Regions from separate parts of the Sporosarcina sp. P12(2017) genome, predicted to be linked through region 1. Evidence: riboswitches for the same ligand, from Rfam matches in the RefSeq annotation. Region 1 holds a riboswitch; the other holds the start of a gene.
The links. A riboswitch is a leader RNA that binds a small molecule or an ion and turns the genes downstream of it on or off. The one in region 1 is predicted to bind S-adenosylmethionine.

Region 2: linked by a shared signal. The riboswitch ahead of metK (methionine adenosyltransferase) and the one ahead of metA (homoserine O-acetyltransferase MetA) in region 1 are both predicted to bind S-adenosylmethionine.

Annotation. Positions count from the first base shown of each region.
Region 1 is NZ_PDYL01000022.1:39,441-47,689, forward strand. It holds gene thpR (RNA 2',3'-cyclic phosphodiesterase) at 1-307, opposite strand, end outside; gene CSV80_RS15510 (HAD family hydrolase) at 485-1,279, shown strand; gene CSV80_RS15515 (small multi-drug export protein) at 1,347-1,793, shown strand; gene serA (phosphoglycerate dehydrogenase) at 1,837-3,423, opposite strand; T-box leader at 3,557-3,782, opposite strand; gene CSV80_RS15525 (thioredoxin family protein) at 4,039-4,353, shown strand; gene CSV80_RS15530 (AbrB/MazE/SpoVT family DNA-binding domain-containing protein) at 4,477-4,746, opposite strand; SAM riboswitch class I at 4,897-5,003, shown strand; gene metA (homoserine O-acetyltransferase MetA) at 5,096-6,004, shown strand; gene CSV80_RS15540 (YetF domain-containing protein) at 6,071-6,775, shown strand; gene CSV80_RS15545 (HAD family hydrolase) at 6,815-7,474, opposite strand; gene CSV80_RS15550 (spore coat protein) at 7,577-8,212, opposite strand.
Region 2 is NZ_PDYL01000026.1:15,964-24,212, forward strand. It holds gene CSV80_RS16260 (TetR/AcrR family transcriptional regulator) at 1-393, opposite strand, end outside; gene CSV80_RS16265 (YkuS family protein) at 627-860, opposite strand; gene CSV80_RS16270 (hypothetical protein) at 1,060-1,677, shown strand; gene CSV80_RS16275 (DUF3891 family protein) at 1,684-2,457, shown strand; gene metK (methionine adenosyltransferase) at 2,504-3,715, opposite strand; SAM riboswitch class I at 3,892-4,011, opposite strand; gene pckA (phosphoenolpyruvate carboxykinase (ATP)) at 4,189-5,781, shown strand; gene CSV80_RS16290 (alpha/beta hydrolase family protein) at 6,170-6,961, opposite strand; gene CSV80_RS16295 (NUDIX hydrolase) at 6,945-7,412, opposite strand; gene CSV80_RS16300 (hypothetical protein) at 7,461-7,775, opposite strand; gene CSV80_RS16305 (NAD-dependent malic enzyme) at 7,877-8,249, opposite strand, start outside.

The DNA of each region.
Region 1 (8,249 bases):
ATAAAGTGTCGGAATTCTGAACCGCTAGAAAAACGACACGTGGTCCACTTGCAGATCCAAAAAATGATAAACCTTGCAAGTACACTGTGAACTCTGTATGCGATGTAGCGATTTTCTGTAGACTGGATTTCAGCCATGGGAGCTTAGCCTCGTCAAGCTCTCCGATATAGCGCATAGTCAAATGTAAATCTTTAGCGTGCGGAATTACTTTGTATTTCTCGTTTAATTGGTATTCTGTACGAAATTGCTGGGCTATGTCATCAACAGGATGAGCAATAGAGATGCCGATAAAGTAATGTTGTCCCAATTCCAGCTCACCTCCTATTCAGTAGGTTCCCTTACACTTTGAAATATATGCACGACTGTACAAAATAATCTGTGTATAGCCCGCGGTTTAGGGAACGTACTAACAAATCATATAAATAATGTGTATAATAAGAGTAGGATATAACTGAATTATTATAATTGCAAAGGGGATGTCACGATGATTAAAACATTGATTTTTGATCTGGATGATACATTGATATGGGATGCCAAGAGTATTTCTATGGCATTTCAAAAAACATGTGAATATGCGACAAAGAAAACAGGAGTCAATCCAGTAGAACTTGAGCATGCTGTGCGTCAGGAAGCAAGAGACTTGTATGCTACATATGAGACATTTCCACATACTCAAAATATCGGAATTAATCCTTTTGAAGGATTATGGGGTGTCTTTGACGATGAAGGAGAAGAGTTTCAGAAGATGAAAGAGATTGTTCCTGGCTACCAAAAGGGAGCTTGGGTCAATGGCTTAAAGAAATTAGGGGTTGATGATGAAGCGTTTGGTTGGGAATTAGCGGATGTGTTTCCAAAAGAGCGTAAGAATAGCCCCTATATATATGAAGAGACGTATGAAGTATTGGATAAATTGAAGGGTAACTATCAGTTAATTCTTTTGACAAACGGTTCACCAAGTTTACAACAGATTAAATTAACAATTTCACCTGAAATCCCTAGTTACTTTGATCATATTATCGTTTCTGGTGCATTTGGTAAAGGAAAACCTGACGCATCTATATTCAAGCATGTTCTTAATTTAAGCGGTGCACAAGCAGATGAAGCGTTAATGATAGGTGATAACTTAATGACAGATATTTTAGGTTCAAGTCGTATTGGTATGCGTAATGTATGGATTAATCGTGAAAATAAGCTTCCGAATGATGAAGTGAAACCTACTTATGAAATCGATAATTTACATGGTCTTTTCCCTATACTTAGCACATTAGAAAACCGATGAGATGATCTCATCGGTTTTGATTCTATTTAACTTATTTTTAGCTGATCGTACAGCAAGGAGGTATTGGATGCTAGAATATTTATTGGTGTTTTTAGGAGCGGCTATACCGTGGATAGAAATTATGATTGTCGTGCCGTTAGGTATTATTCGAGGTCTATCACCTATGTGGGTAATCATTCTTTCATTTGCCGGTAATATGACAACAATTCTTCTGTTGATTGTTGGTTTCCAACGAATTAAGGAATGGATGGCACGTAGAAAACAGAAGAAGGGAAAAGGCGAGTCGAAACGTCAACAACGTGCAGAACAAATTATGAACATATATGGATTACCGGTTTTAGCACTAGCGGGTCCAATTTTGATCGGAACACACATCGCGGCTTTTATTGGTCTTGTATTAGGCGCAAAGAAAATGAATACGGCAATTTGGTCAGCGATCAGTATTGCGCTTTGGTGTTTAGTGTTCGGAATTCTGACTGCTATGGGATTTGATTTCTTTGTCGATCGTACATAAAAAAACCTCCAGCTGAAAATATATCAGCAGGAGGTTTTCATTCTTATAGATCGATTGCTTTTGCATCATTTATATTTTGAACTTCTTTGATACGCTTGATAGAAACCGACTCAACGTGGTTGTCGACAGCTAACATCATGATAGCATATCCGCCTTCAGTGGAACGTCCAACTTGCATTGCGGCAATGTTGATATTCTCTTCTGCTAGAAGTGTCCCTACACGACCAATTGCACCTGGCTGGTCTCTGTGTCGGATAAATAATAAGTGACCGCTTGGAATTACATCCACTACATAATCGTCCACTTTTACAATACGTGCACCAAGACCATTTAGAAGTGTACCCGCTACTTTGCGAACACCTTTCTCAGTAACAATTTCTACTGTAATCAAGTTCAAGAAACCTTTACCAGTAGTTGTTTTTTGTTCATTTACTTTAATGCCGTAACGATCAGCCAATAACTTCGCATTTACATCGTTAACAGTTTCTCCAAGGTTACGCTTCAAAAGACCTTTGACTGTATTACGAGTTAGTGCGCGCACATCGTAGTTTGCCAATTCGCCAGCATATTGAATATTGATTTCATGGATAACGGAGTTTTGGATTTGTGATAAGAACATACCCAACTTCTCTGTAAGATCGAAGAATGGCTCTATTATTGCCAACACATCACGAGAAACAGATGGCAAGTTTACTGGGTTACGAACAGATCCGATTGTCAAGAAGTTCACTACGTCGCGGCTTACGTCGACTGCTACTGATTCCTGTGCTTCGAATGTACTTGCTCCCAAGTGTGGAGTCGCAATTACTTCAGGTAATGTCAATAATTTGTGGTCGAGGAATGGCTCTTCTTCGAATACGTCCAATGCTGCACCCGCCACTTTACCAGCAACGATTGCATCGTATAGAGCATCTTCGTCAATAATTCCACCGCGTGCACAGTTGATAATTTGTACGCCGTCTTTCATTTTCTCAAATGCTTCTTTGTTGATCATTCTACGGGTTTCTTTAAGTAAAGGTGTGTGAACTGTAATGAAGTCTGCTACTTCGAGCACTTCATCTACTGTTCCAATTTCAATACCCAATTTCTTTGCAACATCTTCTGTTAGGTACGGGTCATATGCTACTACATTCATGCGTTGTCCTCTTGCGCGTCTTGCAACTTCAGCACCAATACGACCGAGCCCGATGATTCCTAAAGTTTTGTCTTTCAATTCCACACCAAGGAATGATTTTCTATCCCATTTATTATTTTTCAACGAGTTGAAAGCTTGAGGAATTTTGCGTGCCATAGACATCATCATTGCGACTGTGTGCTCAGCTGCAGAGTTTGTGTTGCCGTCCGGAGCATTGACAACGATAATTCCTTTTTCGGTAGCTGCGTCCAAATCGATATTATCGACACCTACACCAGCACGACCGATGATCTTTAATTGATCAGCTGCTTCCAACAATTCTTTTGTAACTGTTGTCTGACTACGTACTAGTAGTGCGTCGAAATCTTTAATACGCTCTTTCAGCTGATCTGGTGTCATGTCCGTTTCCATTACAATTTCAAAACCTTCTGCTTGTCGTAATGGGAAAATTCCGTCCTCGCTAAGTGGGTCACTAATAAGTATTTTAAAAGCCATGATATTCATTCTCTCCTTCGATAGTTTGTAGTGGGTGTTTTTGTAGAAACTAGGTGCAGTCGTTCGTATATGTATGTTGCGCGCTACCCCCCTTATAGGTAAAATAAAAAAGCCTTCCATCCCTTACGTATAAGTAAGGGGCGAAAAGCTCGATAAACTAACGCGGTACCACCCTTGTTTGCTGCAATTGCAGCCTTCATTCAGGATGCGTAACGTGCATGTGACGGATCAGCCTACTAAAAAAGTTCAGCTAATCAATTCAGAAGTGCCCCCAACCTCAGAATTTGCTGACTTTCACCTTTGCATCAGCTCTCTGGAAAATCCTTTTTAGGAAGGTATCTCTTCGTCAAAATTGTTTAACAACTATTAATTTAGAACTAATCATAACACGTCAAAAACTATTGTCAATTGCTTTTCTCGAAAATCCGAAAAACAGTTAAATGCGAACGTAATTATTGAATTATTTGTGAACGTTCGTGTTTGGGGAGTTAATTATAAAAAAACATCTTTAATTGAACTGAGTGAAAGGAATTTGCTTAAGTCGTCTAAAGAGAAGAAGTACAGATAAAAGTGTTATAGTGAGCTTATACTATTCGTAAAGAGGAGTGTTGGAAATTGAAAAAATTAGAATCTCTAGAGCAATTTGAGCAACTTAAACAGGAAGAAAGAGTAATTTTCTTATTCACTGCAGACTGGTGTCCAGATTGTAGAGTGATTGAACCATTCTTACCTACACTAGAAATTGAGTTTGCAGAGTATGAGTTCATCTCGGTTGATCGTGATGAATTTATAGAGCTTTGCAGTCAGTTGGATATATTCGGTATTCCTAGTTTTGTGGCATTTAGCGAAGGAACAGAAAAAGGTCGTTTGGTAAGTAAGAATCGTAAAACTAAAGAAGAGATTGAGGAGTTTATTAATAGTTTAACGTAATGCAATAATTCTCTATGAGTGGATCAAGAGACAATTAAACAAAAGGACTGAAGACAACTGTAACTGTTGTTTTCGGTCCTTTTTTATAAGAAAAGATTTTACAATAGTTCTTATATATTTGTATTATGTGAAATCTTTCAGTTGCTCTATAAGGATTTTTGCGCCTCGTGGACTGATGTATAGACCGTTCGACAATTGCTTGTTTTCATCCATCACATCGCCGGTGATAAAACATGCTCTGTTGACCTGATATTTTCTCAATATAATTCTGTCATCCTCTACGAAAATTTCGATAGGGTCACCTTGATCGATCGACATAGAATTCCGAAGTTCTTTCGGAATGACAATCCTGCCGAGATGATCAACTTTACGAACTATACCTAAAGATTTCATAAGCTCCTCCTCGAAGAAAAGTAGTTGGTAATTTCTATTATACACAAAAATAGACCATCTACAATTTACAAAACTAAAATGCGCAGAACAATTTGACAATTCTGCTATACAATTAAATTATTAATGCTATAATAGTCAGTAATTAAATATTTCTTATCAAGAGAAGCTGAGGGAATTGGCCTGATGAAGCTTCAGCAACCTCTGTGCATACAGGAAGGTGCTACCTCCAACAAGATTGTTGTCTTGAGAGATAAGAACGGTGAACAGTCAACCCTCATTTTCTTATCTAATAGAAATGAGGGTTTTTTGTATAGAAATAGTAATAATAGAACGTTAAGGGGGAAATAGTATGCCGATTAATATACCGAAACATCTACCAGCAGGAGAATTATTGAAAGAAGAGAAAATCTTTATTATGGATGAAGAACGTGCCACAACACAGGATATCCGTCCAATCAATATTTTGATTTTGAACTTGATGCCAGAAAAAGAGAAGACTGAGTTACAATTGCTTCGATTGCTTGGAAATACACCATTACAAGTGAATGTCACATTCCTCAATACAGCATCCTATGTTTCAAAAAACGTCAGTCAGACTCATTTAGAAACCTTCTATACTACTTTTGAACATGTTAAAGCTCGTCGTTTTGACGGTATGATCATCACAGGTGCGCCAATCGAACTTTTACAATTTGAAGATGTAGTCTATTGGAAAGAGTTAGAAGAGATCATGGAATGGACAAAAACGAACGTTACATCAGTGCTCCATATTTGCTGGGGGGCACAAGCGGCCCTTTATCATCATTACGGAATTGACAAGTTCGAGTTGTCAAAGAAATGTTTTGGAGTGTTTTCACATGATATTACCGATCCGACAGTGAACTTGGCACGCGGATTCAATGATGTATTTGTAGCGCCACACTCACGCCATACGGGGGTTTCATTAGAAGAAATAAAGAGTCATCCCGATTTGACTCTACTTTCTGCTTCTGAAGAGGCAGGTGCATTCATTGTGATCTCAAATGATGCAAAGCATATTATGGTAACTGGACATTTAGAATACGATGCACATACCTTGGGGGATGAATATGCTCGCGATGTAGAAAAAGGTGCTGATATTGACATTCCTGTAAATTATTATCCGAATGATGATCCATCAAAAGAACCTATGAATACTTGGCGTTCCCACACGCATTTATTATTCTCTAATTGGCTCAATTACTATGTCTACCAAAAAACTCCTTACAACTGGAGTTAAAAGAATTGCAGTATAAATTTCTATAGTTTGCACATACTCCGACTACTGGAGGTGTATGCAGTGAACATAGATGAATTTTGGGAATTGGCTTTTTGGGAAATGACTTTACGAACGGTGATTTCATTTATTGTACTGTTGATCTTAGCGCGCTTCATGGGGAAGAAACAAGTGTCTCAGCTGACTTTCTTTCATTATGTAACAGGCATAACGATTGGTTCGATTGCAGCCAACTTGGCGGGAGAGTCTGAAACACCTTTCTTAAATGGCTTATATGGAATGGTTTTATGGGCAGTGTTAACGATTATTGCTAACTTTTTATCATTCAAATCCATCAAACTTCGCGTATTACTCGATGATAAACCGATAATTGTCATTCAAAATGGAAAAATCCTAGAAGGTTCCATGCGTAAATTACGGTTGAGTTTCAATGATTTAAATATGTTGCTACGAGAGCAGTCGGTATTTTCGATGAAGGATGTCAATTACGCGATATTCGAAACGAATGGTAATTTGAGTGTCATGCTAAATACGGGCGAGAAATATGCGACAAAGAAAGATGTCAAAGCTCCATCACCAACGCCAAAATATATTCCGACTGAAATTATTACTAATGGGAAAGTAGAAGAGAAAAGTATGCGAGAACTTCAATTGACCGATACTTGGCTAACAGAACAATTAAAAAAGCAGGGGATTTCTAAGCCTGAGCATGTTCTCTATGCAGAAATTCAGACAGATGGTAGTTTATATATTAATACATTAAAATCGACTTAACGTGGAGAGCTCTGACATATTCAGAGCTCTTCGCGTTTTTTATAATATTTCCCAATTTCTTTGTTTGGCCACGACAGTAAGTTTTTCATCTGGACGAACTGCTACAGGGGAGCCAACTTTCTCTAAAACTGGAAGGTCGGAAATGCTGTCTCCATAGGCAAAGCTATTGTCCCAGTCGATAGTTTCTCCTTGTAGTGCTTGGTAAATTTGTTCGTTTTTACGTGTACCTTGAATATGTAATAAGGGCTGATCCATTGCAAGTTGTTCGCCATTTGACGGGATGTCTGTGCCAATAATTCGATCAAATATTAGGTGACTTGTAACTGCTTTTAAGAAAGGAGTATAGGCTCCAGAAACGAGCAAGACATGGTATCCATCTTTTCGGTGCTTTGCCAGTCGATTAATGACTTGTTCGTTAAAGTCCGGCATCATAACGTTATGCATGCCTTTGAAAAACTCATGTAGTTCCGTCATCGTTAATGAGTCTAAGGCTTTAAGATAAAGGTGCATCGAGCGCTCTTTCATGACAGATTCAGGCAGTATTTTTAATTTATAGCGAATGTAAAGTGGTAATATTGAACGGTAGAACTTCCTATAATACTGCTTGTAAGTAGGATGATTTTTTAATTGCTCCATGAGTAATTTAAAAGTTTCTTTAGTGTACAACGTACCATCAAAATCAAAGATCGCAACTTTCATATAGACACTCCTCTTTTGTATGCTTCTACTTAGTATACAAATATAACGAGTGTAATAGCAAAAAGCAGATGGAGTTTTTCCCCATCTGCTTGAATCGTTAACTTATTGCAGGTTGTTTGGCATACCCGGTTGACCTTGGGAAGGCGCAAAAGAATTTAGCAACATATTCATGTCCTGATCATTTAATTGTGGAACTTGATAATATTGATGTTTGTTTTGGTAAATGGACAACTCGTATGCCATTTCTATACAGTTGGGCACAGAATCTGCAAGTACACGGCGAACGACTGGATTACATACTTCTAATGAAGCAGCCGTTTTGCCTGTAGCGCCTTCTTTTGTAGCGCCCAACAAAAATCCGGAGATGATTTCATCACTGATTTCACCTGTAGATTGAATAGGTTTAGCAGGTGCTTTTTCTTTCATGCCGTAAATGAAATCGCTGCTTGCTTTCATTTGATAGCGCTGTGTAGGATGTGAAGGATCTTTGCCTGTCTTAAAACTTTCGACAAGGATATTGTACTCATCCAGCGTGAATCGGTATTGTCGATCAAGAATATCGAGAAGTTCTGGATCTTGGACGTGTGGACGTAAAATCATTGCTTGGTTTAATGCTCCAACGGTCGCGCTTAGTATCTCTTTAACATCAAATAACTCATGTCCCCCGTGATTCATCGATGGTGGTACCGCTCCGCCTTGCATGTGTTGAGATGTTTCGAATTGATTTGTCAAATTTATTTCCTCCTTCAATTGTCATGTACATCGAGAGTAGTAT
Region 2 (8,249 bases), on a different contig from region 1:
AATCTCTTCTTTCACTTCTTGTGTTAAATGATCCGAATACAAAGCTTGCATGATCAAGATATGGCGATGTACCCCATCTCTTAATGAGCCAGAGTGGGTTACTTCAGTAAGCCATTCCAATTGCTTTAAAGGACTGTCATGTTTTTCCTCTGCTTGATCAACTGTACCGATGATGACAGTGAGTAACTCAAGAATAACCTTAACGTACAGATCTTCTTTTGACTTGAAGTAGTGGTAAAACAAGCCGTGACTTTGTTCGGCTTTATTTGTGATATCACTAATTTTTGTTGCTGCGTACCCTTTCGTACCAAATAATTCGATAGCGGCTTCTTTTAATTCGTGCTGCCGAACATCGCGAATCTCTTGAATCTTTTCATTCCTTCGGAGGGACATAAAGGTTTTTCAACTCACTTCTTTTTATTCATTGACTCACGAGTCAATGTTGATCAGTTTACTGTCCCATTGGCTTCTTGTCAACTTCCTAAAGCAAAATGACGCGGAATCACCTTTACTAAACGTAGCAAGCAGGCGCCTACGATCAATTCTTTTATTTTCTATGCAAAAAACTGAAGAACAATTCCCTGTTGGATTTGTTCTTCAGTTCTAAGATAGAATATATTCAATTATTAGCGATGTACTCTTTTTTCTACATCTTCTACAATGTCTTGTACGGAGTTGCCTTCAATGCTCACTACTGGGAAGTCGAATTGGTCGATGTTGACATCGCTTAATGCACGTACAACACCCATGTCATAGCCGCTTAGATGTTCATCACTTGCAAACATCTTCACTTCATGTCCTTTTTCTTCTAAGGCTTGTTTCACATCATCAAATGGTATTTCTACTGCTATTTTCGCCATGTTCTATTCCTCCTCAGAAAACTACGTGTATTCGGCTAATACTTTATAATTTCCCGCTCTCTTTTAATTTAAACATAACTTCTACTAGTATGTTTATATCATAATATTACTAAAACGATTTATTTTGAGGAAAATGGGTATTTTACTATTACACCATTGAATCATCATATGAAGAACTTATAGAAGGAGTCGACATGATATGTTTGGTTTAGCAGACCTCCTCGGCTTGGTAATTTCTTGTTTCATCATTTTACCTGTCGTTACATTCCTAAGAGAAGCTGGGTATTTTGTTATTAGTGGGCTCTTCGGTGTGAAAAATGCCAGACTCACTATTGGTTCTGGACCCAGACTTTTAAAATTAGGCGTTTTAGATATACGAAAATATTATCATGTGAATAGCTGGTTTTCATTTGATTCAGTGAAGAGGAAAAGTAATTTTGCTTATATATGTATATATGCAGGGCCCATTTTGATTAATGTTGTCGTGGCGCTCACAATGAATGCACTGATTGCAAATGGTTTTTTCGAAGACTCTAAAACATTCTGGAACCGTTTTATTTTCTATGCTTTCTATTTCGTGCTATTTGACTCTATTCCAATGAAAACGGTAAATGGTAAGCCGAATAACGGAATGATCATTTATGAACTTCTACGATACGGAAAACGTGTCGACTTCAATGAAGAGCCTATTATTCCGGCTACAACAGAAGCAGAGGAAATGTATCAGGAAGAAGTAGAGAGAATGGAAAAAGTACAAGAAAAGATAAAAGAAGAAGTCATACAAAATGACGACGCTCCTCCTGACAAGAAAGGATGAAGTACAATGATTGTACGTGAACACAAGAAGTCATTCAGCTTCGTGCAACAACATCATCATGCACACCTAGCTGAAGAATTAATGAAACACTGGAAAAAGGAGATGTTTCCTGATGATCAATGGCGTCATTCTGTACTAACTGCTATTAGGAACCACGACATCGGTTGGGCTCCTTTTGACGAACAACCTTTTCGGAACGATGCGAAGTCTGCACCATTTCAATTCTCTGACTTTCCGACTCTCCCTAAAACGGTACTTTATCGTCAAGGGATTGATGTTGTAGAAAATATAGATCTTTATGCAGCTATACTTTGCAGTCTTCATTATGAACAGTTTATTCAGGGCAATAACAGGAAAGAAGCAAAGCTATTTATCGAGGGTGAACAGAGTCGTCGAGAACGATTACGTAAAGAAGTCGTGGGGTTCAATAAAGAACTATTTGAAAAGCATTTCGCTTTGCTTCAGCTTGCTGATAATTTTTCCTTGTATTGCTGTGTGAATGAACCAGGTGTAGACAAAGCAAATGAACATATATTTTTTCGTGATGGTATTCCTTCTCCAGACAATTTCCATTCATTACCGATAGGACGAATTGGAATATACTTTGCAGATCAGCACACGATTAAGGTAAAGGATTATCCATTCAGCAGTTCGTTTGATGTGGAAGTGAAGCAAAAGAAGGTGTTAAAAAATGATATTGAGGCTAAAGGATTGCAAGTAGCTTGTAAAGAGGCAGACTATGAAGTGATTCCTCTTCGTATTTCGCCAGCGAACAAATAAAAAATGCAGAAAGAGACTGTGAGTTCTCTTTCTGCATTCCAGTACTTTAGTGTTTCACACGTACGTTACTAGCAAGTTCTTTCAACGCTTCCACTTTATCCGTCTGTTCCCATGGCAATTCGATATCAGTGCGGCCGAAGTGACCGTATGCTGCTGTTTGTTTGTAGATTGGACGACGTAGGTCAAGCATTTTGATGATTCCCGCTGGTCGAAGGTCAAATAATTCGCGTACGAACTCCACTAATTGAGTCTCGGACAGCTTACCGGTGTCGAATGTATTGATCGAAATCGAAACCGGGCTTGCTACTCCAATAGCATACGCCAACTGAACTTCACAATGTTCAGCAAGTCCTGCTGCAACGATGTTCTTTGCAACATAGCGTGCTGCATAAGAAGCGGAACGGTCTACTTTTGTAGCGTCTTTCCCCGAGAAAGCACCGCCACCATGACGGGCATATCCACCGTACGTATCAACGATGATTTTACGTCCAGTCAGACCGGAATCTCCTTGAGGTCCACCTACAACAAAGCTGCCAGTAGGATTAATGAAGTATTTAGTATGCTCGTCCAATAAGTTTTTTGGAACTACTGCATCAATGACAACTTTCTTTATATCCTTCTCGATTTGCTCGAGTGTCGCTTCAGGGTGGTGTTGTGTGGAAATAACGATTGTGTCAATTCGCACGGGATTATTATCTTGATCGTATTCTACCGTTACTTGTGTTTTTCCGTCAGGACGTAAATACGTAATAAGTTCCTCTTTACGTGCCTGCGCCAAGCGATGTGCCAATTTATGAGAAAGGCTAATTGGTAAAGGCATTAATTCCGGCGTTTCATTACATGCATATCCAAACATTAGACCTTGATCTCCTGCACCGATTGCATCTAATTCTTCATCTGACATAGAGCCTTCACGTGCTTCGAGTGCCACGTTGACACTTGCAGCGATTTCAGGTGATTGCTCGTCAATGGAAGTTAGTACAGCGGACGTCTCGTAATCGAAGCCATATTTCGCACGAACATACCCGATTTCCTTTACAGTGTCGCGAACGACTTTCGGAATATCCACATACGTTGTTGTAGTGATTTCTCCCATTACTAATACGAGTCCAGTCGTGATGCTCGTTTCACATGCCACACGCGCATTTGGATCTTCCGTTAGGATCGCATCTAAAATTGCGTCTGATATTTGGTCGCACATCTTGTCAGGATGGCCTTCTGTAACTGATTCTGATGTAAACAGTCGACGGTTTGTCATTTTGTTTCCCCCTATATTAAGCATCATGATACGGTACTCTCATAAGTCCCTGGTAAAGTTCCACGCCTAGACGTCAAGCATATACCATAAGGATTCAGGGCTAGACAATATAAAAAGCCCTCCACTCATTTTCAATCCATGAGTAAAAGGCAAAATTTCACGCGCAGCACCTTTCACTCTTATCGTCCAAGGAATTAAACCTTGCTTCAGGTTTGGCACCTTCGCGTTAGACGTACGTCTATTGCAGGTTGCCGGGTTTCACAGGGCCTGTACCCTCCACCAACTCGGGATAAGAGTATCCGTTCATGTCACATCGTATTAAAAAGTTTGGATTTTGTCAAATTATTTATCCTAAATCACTTGAGTTTTCCATTAGTATAGATTAATATTCTTAATGTGTTATACTATTTACGAATTAGGATATTCTTATTAAGATAAAAATAAATCGACTACGCAAAGGACGGTATGTAAACATGATATCTGCAAAAATTGATGATAGCTTAAAAAGTCTTCTTAGTGGAAGCAACGTGACGATCCAAGCGTCTGTAGCAGAATTAACGGAAAAAGCAGTGGCAAGAGACGAAGCTAAACTTTCTGCCGACGGTGCGATCACTGCACGTACAGGTAAATATACAGGACGCTCACCTAAGGACAAATTCATCGTTGAAGATGCAGTGTCTAAGGATAAAGTAGATTGGGGTAGCACGAACAGTCCAATTTCAGAAGAGATCTTTGATTCATTATACACGAAAGTCATTGATCATTTGAAGATAAAAGATGAACTCTTTGTATTTAAAGGGTTTGCAGGAGCAGATAAAGACTCTCAATTGTCTATCCAAGTAATTAATGAATTAGCTTGGCAAAATCTGTTTGTTCACCAATTATTCATCCGTCCAACCGAAGAAGAATTAAAAACACACGAATCGCAATTCACAATTTTGGCTGCCCCTTCATTCAAAGCGGATCCAGAAGTGGATGGCACAAACTCTGAAACGTTCATCATTGTGTCGCTTGAAAAGCGCATCGTCTTGATCGGTGGTACAGAGTACGCTGGAGAAATGAAAAAGTCTATTTTCTCTGTTATGAACTTCTTGCTTCCAGAGCAAGATATCTTATCTATGCACTGTTCAGCAAACGTTGGAGAAGAAGGCGATGTAGCTTTATTCTTCGGTCTTTCTGGAACAGGTAAAACGACACTTTCAGCAGATGCTAACCGTAAACTTATTGGTGACGATGAGCACGGCTGGTCTGATAATGGCGTATTTAACATTGAAGGTGGATGTTACGCAAAGTGTATCAACCTTTCTGCTGAAAAAGAACCTGAAATCTTCGGAGCAATCCGTTTCGGTGCTGTTTTAGAAAACGTAGTACTGGATGAAGAAACGCGCACTCCAGATTATGATGATAAATCATTAACAGAAAACACACGTGCTGCTTATCCGATTGAAAACATTGACAATATCGTGACACCGTCTGTTGCTGGTCACCCGAAGAACATCATCTTCCTTACAGCTGATGCTTCTGGCGTATTGCCTCCAATCTCGATTCTTACAAAAGAACAGGCAATGTACCACTTCTTGAGCGGTTTCACTTCTAAACTTGCTGGAACTGAGCGTGGAATCACTGCTCCTGAACCAACATTCTCTACTTGTTTCGGTTCACCATTCTTACCACTTCCTGCAGCAACATATGCAGAGATGCTTGGAAAGAAAATTGATGAGCACGGTTCAAAAGTATTCCTTGTGAATACAGGATGGACTGGCGGAATCTATGGTGTAGGTTCACGTATGAACTTGGGCTACACACGTTCAATGGTACGCGCTGCAATTGCCGGTAAATTGGATAATGTAGAAACAAAGAAGAACGAAATCTTTGGCTTGAATATGCCTATTGAAATCGAAGGCGTACCAAGTAATGTTCTACACCCTCGTTACGCTTGGGAAGATCCGAACGAATACGATAAAGAAGCAAACCGTTTGGCTGATGCATTCCGTGAGAACTTCAAGAAATTCTCACACGTTTCAGAAGACATCGCAATCAAAGGCGGACCACCCGTTATTAAGTAATGACATATGAAAAAGGCTGACCAGGAATTCCTGGTCAGCCTCTTTTTTGGTTTTAAATTTCTTTTGGCTTTGATACGGATACGTAAGATACGGCAGTAGGTAGTTGCTTTGCGAAGATAAAAGCTCAGTAGCACACAGTCGCTGGTTATCATCTACTATAAAACACAACCTAACTTCTCCCCCCGTAGCAGCGCAGGCACAACTGCGGGGTAGGCCGTGGCCATGAGACAACTGGTAGCACTATCGCCAGTTGGCTTATGGCTGTAGGCAATCCCCCACGTGCCTGCGCGGGTCCAAAGCATGACACTCGCTACTTTCAATACCAAATACTAAATCGAGTAACGACCAAGAATAGCTGATCAAACACATTTAACCTAGCCTATCCACTTCATTGCCTCTTCATCCAATCCACTGCATCTTTCACAAGTTTCCGGTTCATTTCAGGAGGAATATAATGCGTGTAGCCTTCTAAGTACCAAGTTTCAAATTCTTTATTCTCATCACGCAATGCATTCTCCAGCAATAATGCCTGTTCAAAAGACACATTCGTATCGAGTGTTCCATGAATAATCAGTGTCGGAATATCGATATCTTCCGTTCGGAACAATGCTGTTCTCTCACGATACGCATCTGGTTGATTATTCGGCGTTCCACCAATGACACGCTTCATCATCCTGCGCATGTCCTGTCGCTCTTTGTACGTGAATATCACGTCTGAGACTCCTGCCCATGTCACCATGGAAGTTAAATCATCGCGCATAATGGCCGTCCATAATGCCATGATTCCACCTCTCGAAAAAGAAAACAGATGAATGCGATCTGAGTTGACAGCACGTTGCTGTTTGAGTACTTCTACTCCTACTACTGCATCATTGCGATCTTCTCCAGCAAATTCATCCTTCCCTTCACCACCACGATTTCCGCGATAGTAAGGGGCGAACACGACAAGCCCATAGGAGGCAAATTGTGCAATACGTGCCGGTCTAACCATTCCCACATGTTGTATGCCTCCACGTAAATAAAGCAAGCCATCATACCGTCCTTTTGCTTTTGGTGTTGCAAGCAGCCCTTTTACATGCAAGCCATCGGAGCTATAGGTAATTTCTTCCAGTGTGACTTGTGGGTTTGGTGAAGGATAGTCTTTTCTTCGAATGATTTGACCATCAGTTTGTTCCATCATTCGCTTCCACCCACTTCCTAAGTTCACCCATTCCACGATCTTTCATATGAAAGCTGAGTTCTTTACAGGCGTTCAGTTCAGCGTCTGTCATCCACACCGCTCCTTCGGTTTCCATTAATGTAAAGTCTTTTTCCACATGTATAATATCACCTGTGAACACGGCTTTGCAGAACGGCGGATCCGTAAAGACGACGTACTCGGCAAATGAATGAACGTTATCTATAGTGACTCCTGTCTCTTCCCTTGTTTCCCGAATGGCAGCTTGTTCAATTGTCTCTCCCGGTTCCGCTTTTCCACCTGGGAACTCCATACCGCGAATTCTATGTTTGGTCAATAACCAATGATTATCGTGCTTTATCACAACTAGCACATGGCGAGATTCGATTTGATGTGAATTGGGTCCAAAAGTCAATTCGACATTGGCTCCCTGTAAATCTTCAAATTTCAGCAATATGGATCACGTCCTTTCCTCTAGTGTAGCGGAAAGGTTAGTGAAAATTCAACGAAACAGCGGTAGTTGCTCGATAAAACGTTTGGATTCATCATCGGTGTATTCATGAATCAAGGCAAAGATTTTCTTCAAGCGTAAATCCACTTTGTCATTGTCTTGATCATAGTGATAGGGAATATACGGTAAATGGGACCGCAAAAAGTTTTGAAATTCCAGCTGTTCCATTTGAGAAAATAATTTTTCGAATACAGGATATGCTTCTCTTGTAACTTCTACTTTGTATTCCCATGTCGAAGCGTGAGGGTCTGTGAGAACCATTTTGTGATTAATTGATATATACATCGGATATTTTTCTTCTATCATAATCATCCTACTTTCTTTTTTACGTAGGATACCTCGTAATGAAGAATTTATTCTGCACAAAAAACCTATTAACGGTATTTAGTTAATAGGTCATCGAATGATTATTCATTTTCTTGTTCTTCATACACTACCTTTTCAACTGCCAACGCTACGTTAATGTGTACATTTGGATCTAATGGATGTGGTACTAAATCGTCACGCTTTGTGCTTTCCACGATCGCCAGAGCTGCAGCAATGAGCATTGGGTACGTGATGGATTTTGCATTGGCATTAAGCGCACCTCGAAAGATCCCGGGGAAACCCAGAACGTTATTGACTAAACGGCCATCAGCCGCATAGGCCGCGCCTGCTTCTAATGCGATTTCTGGGGAAATTTCTGCATTTGGATTAGATAAAGCTAAGATGATTTGTCCTTCCCGAATCATTTCTGGCTTGATTAGATTAGCAACACCAGTTGTCGCGATAACCAAATCA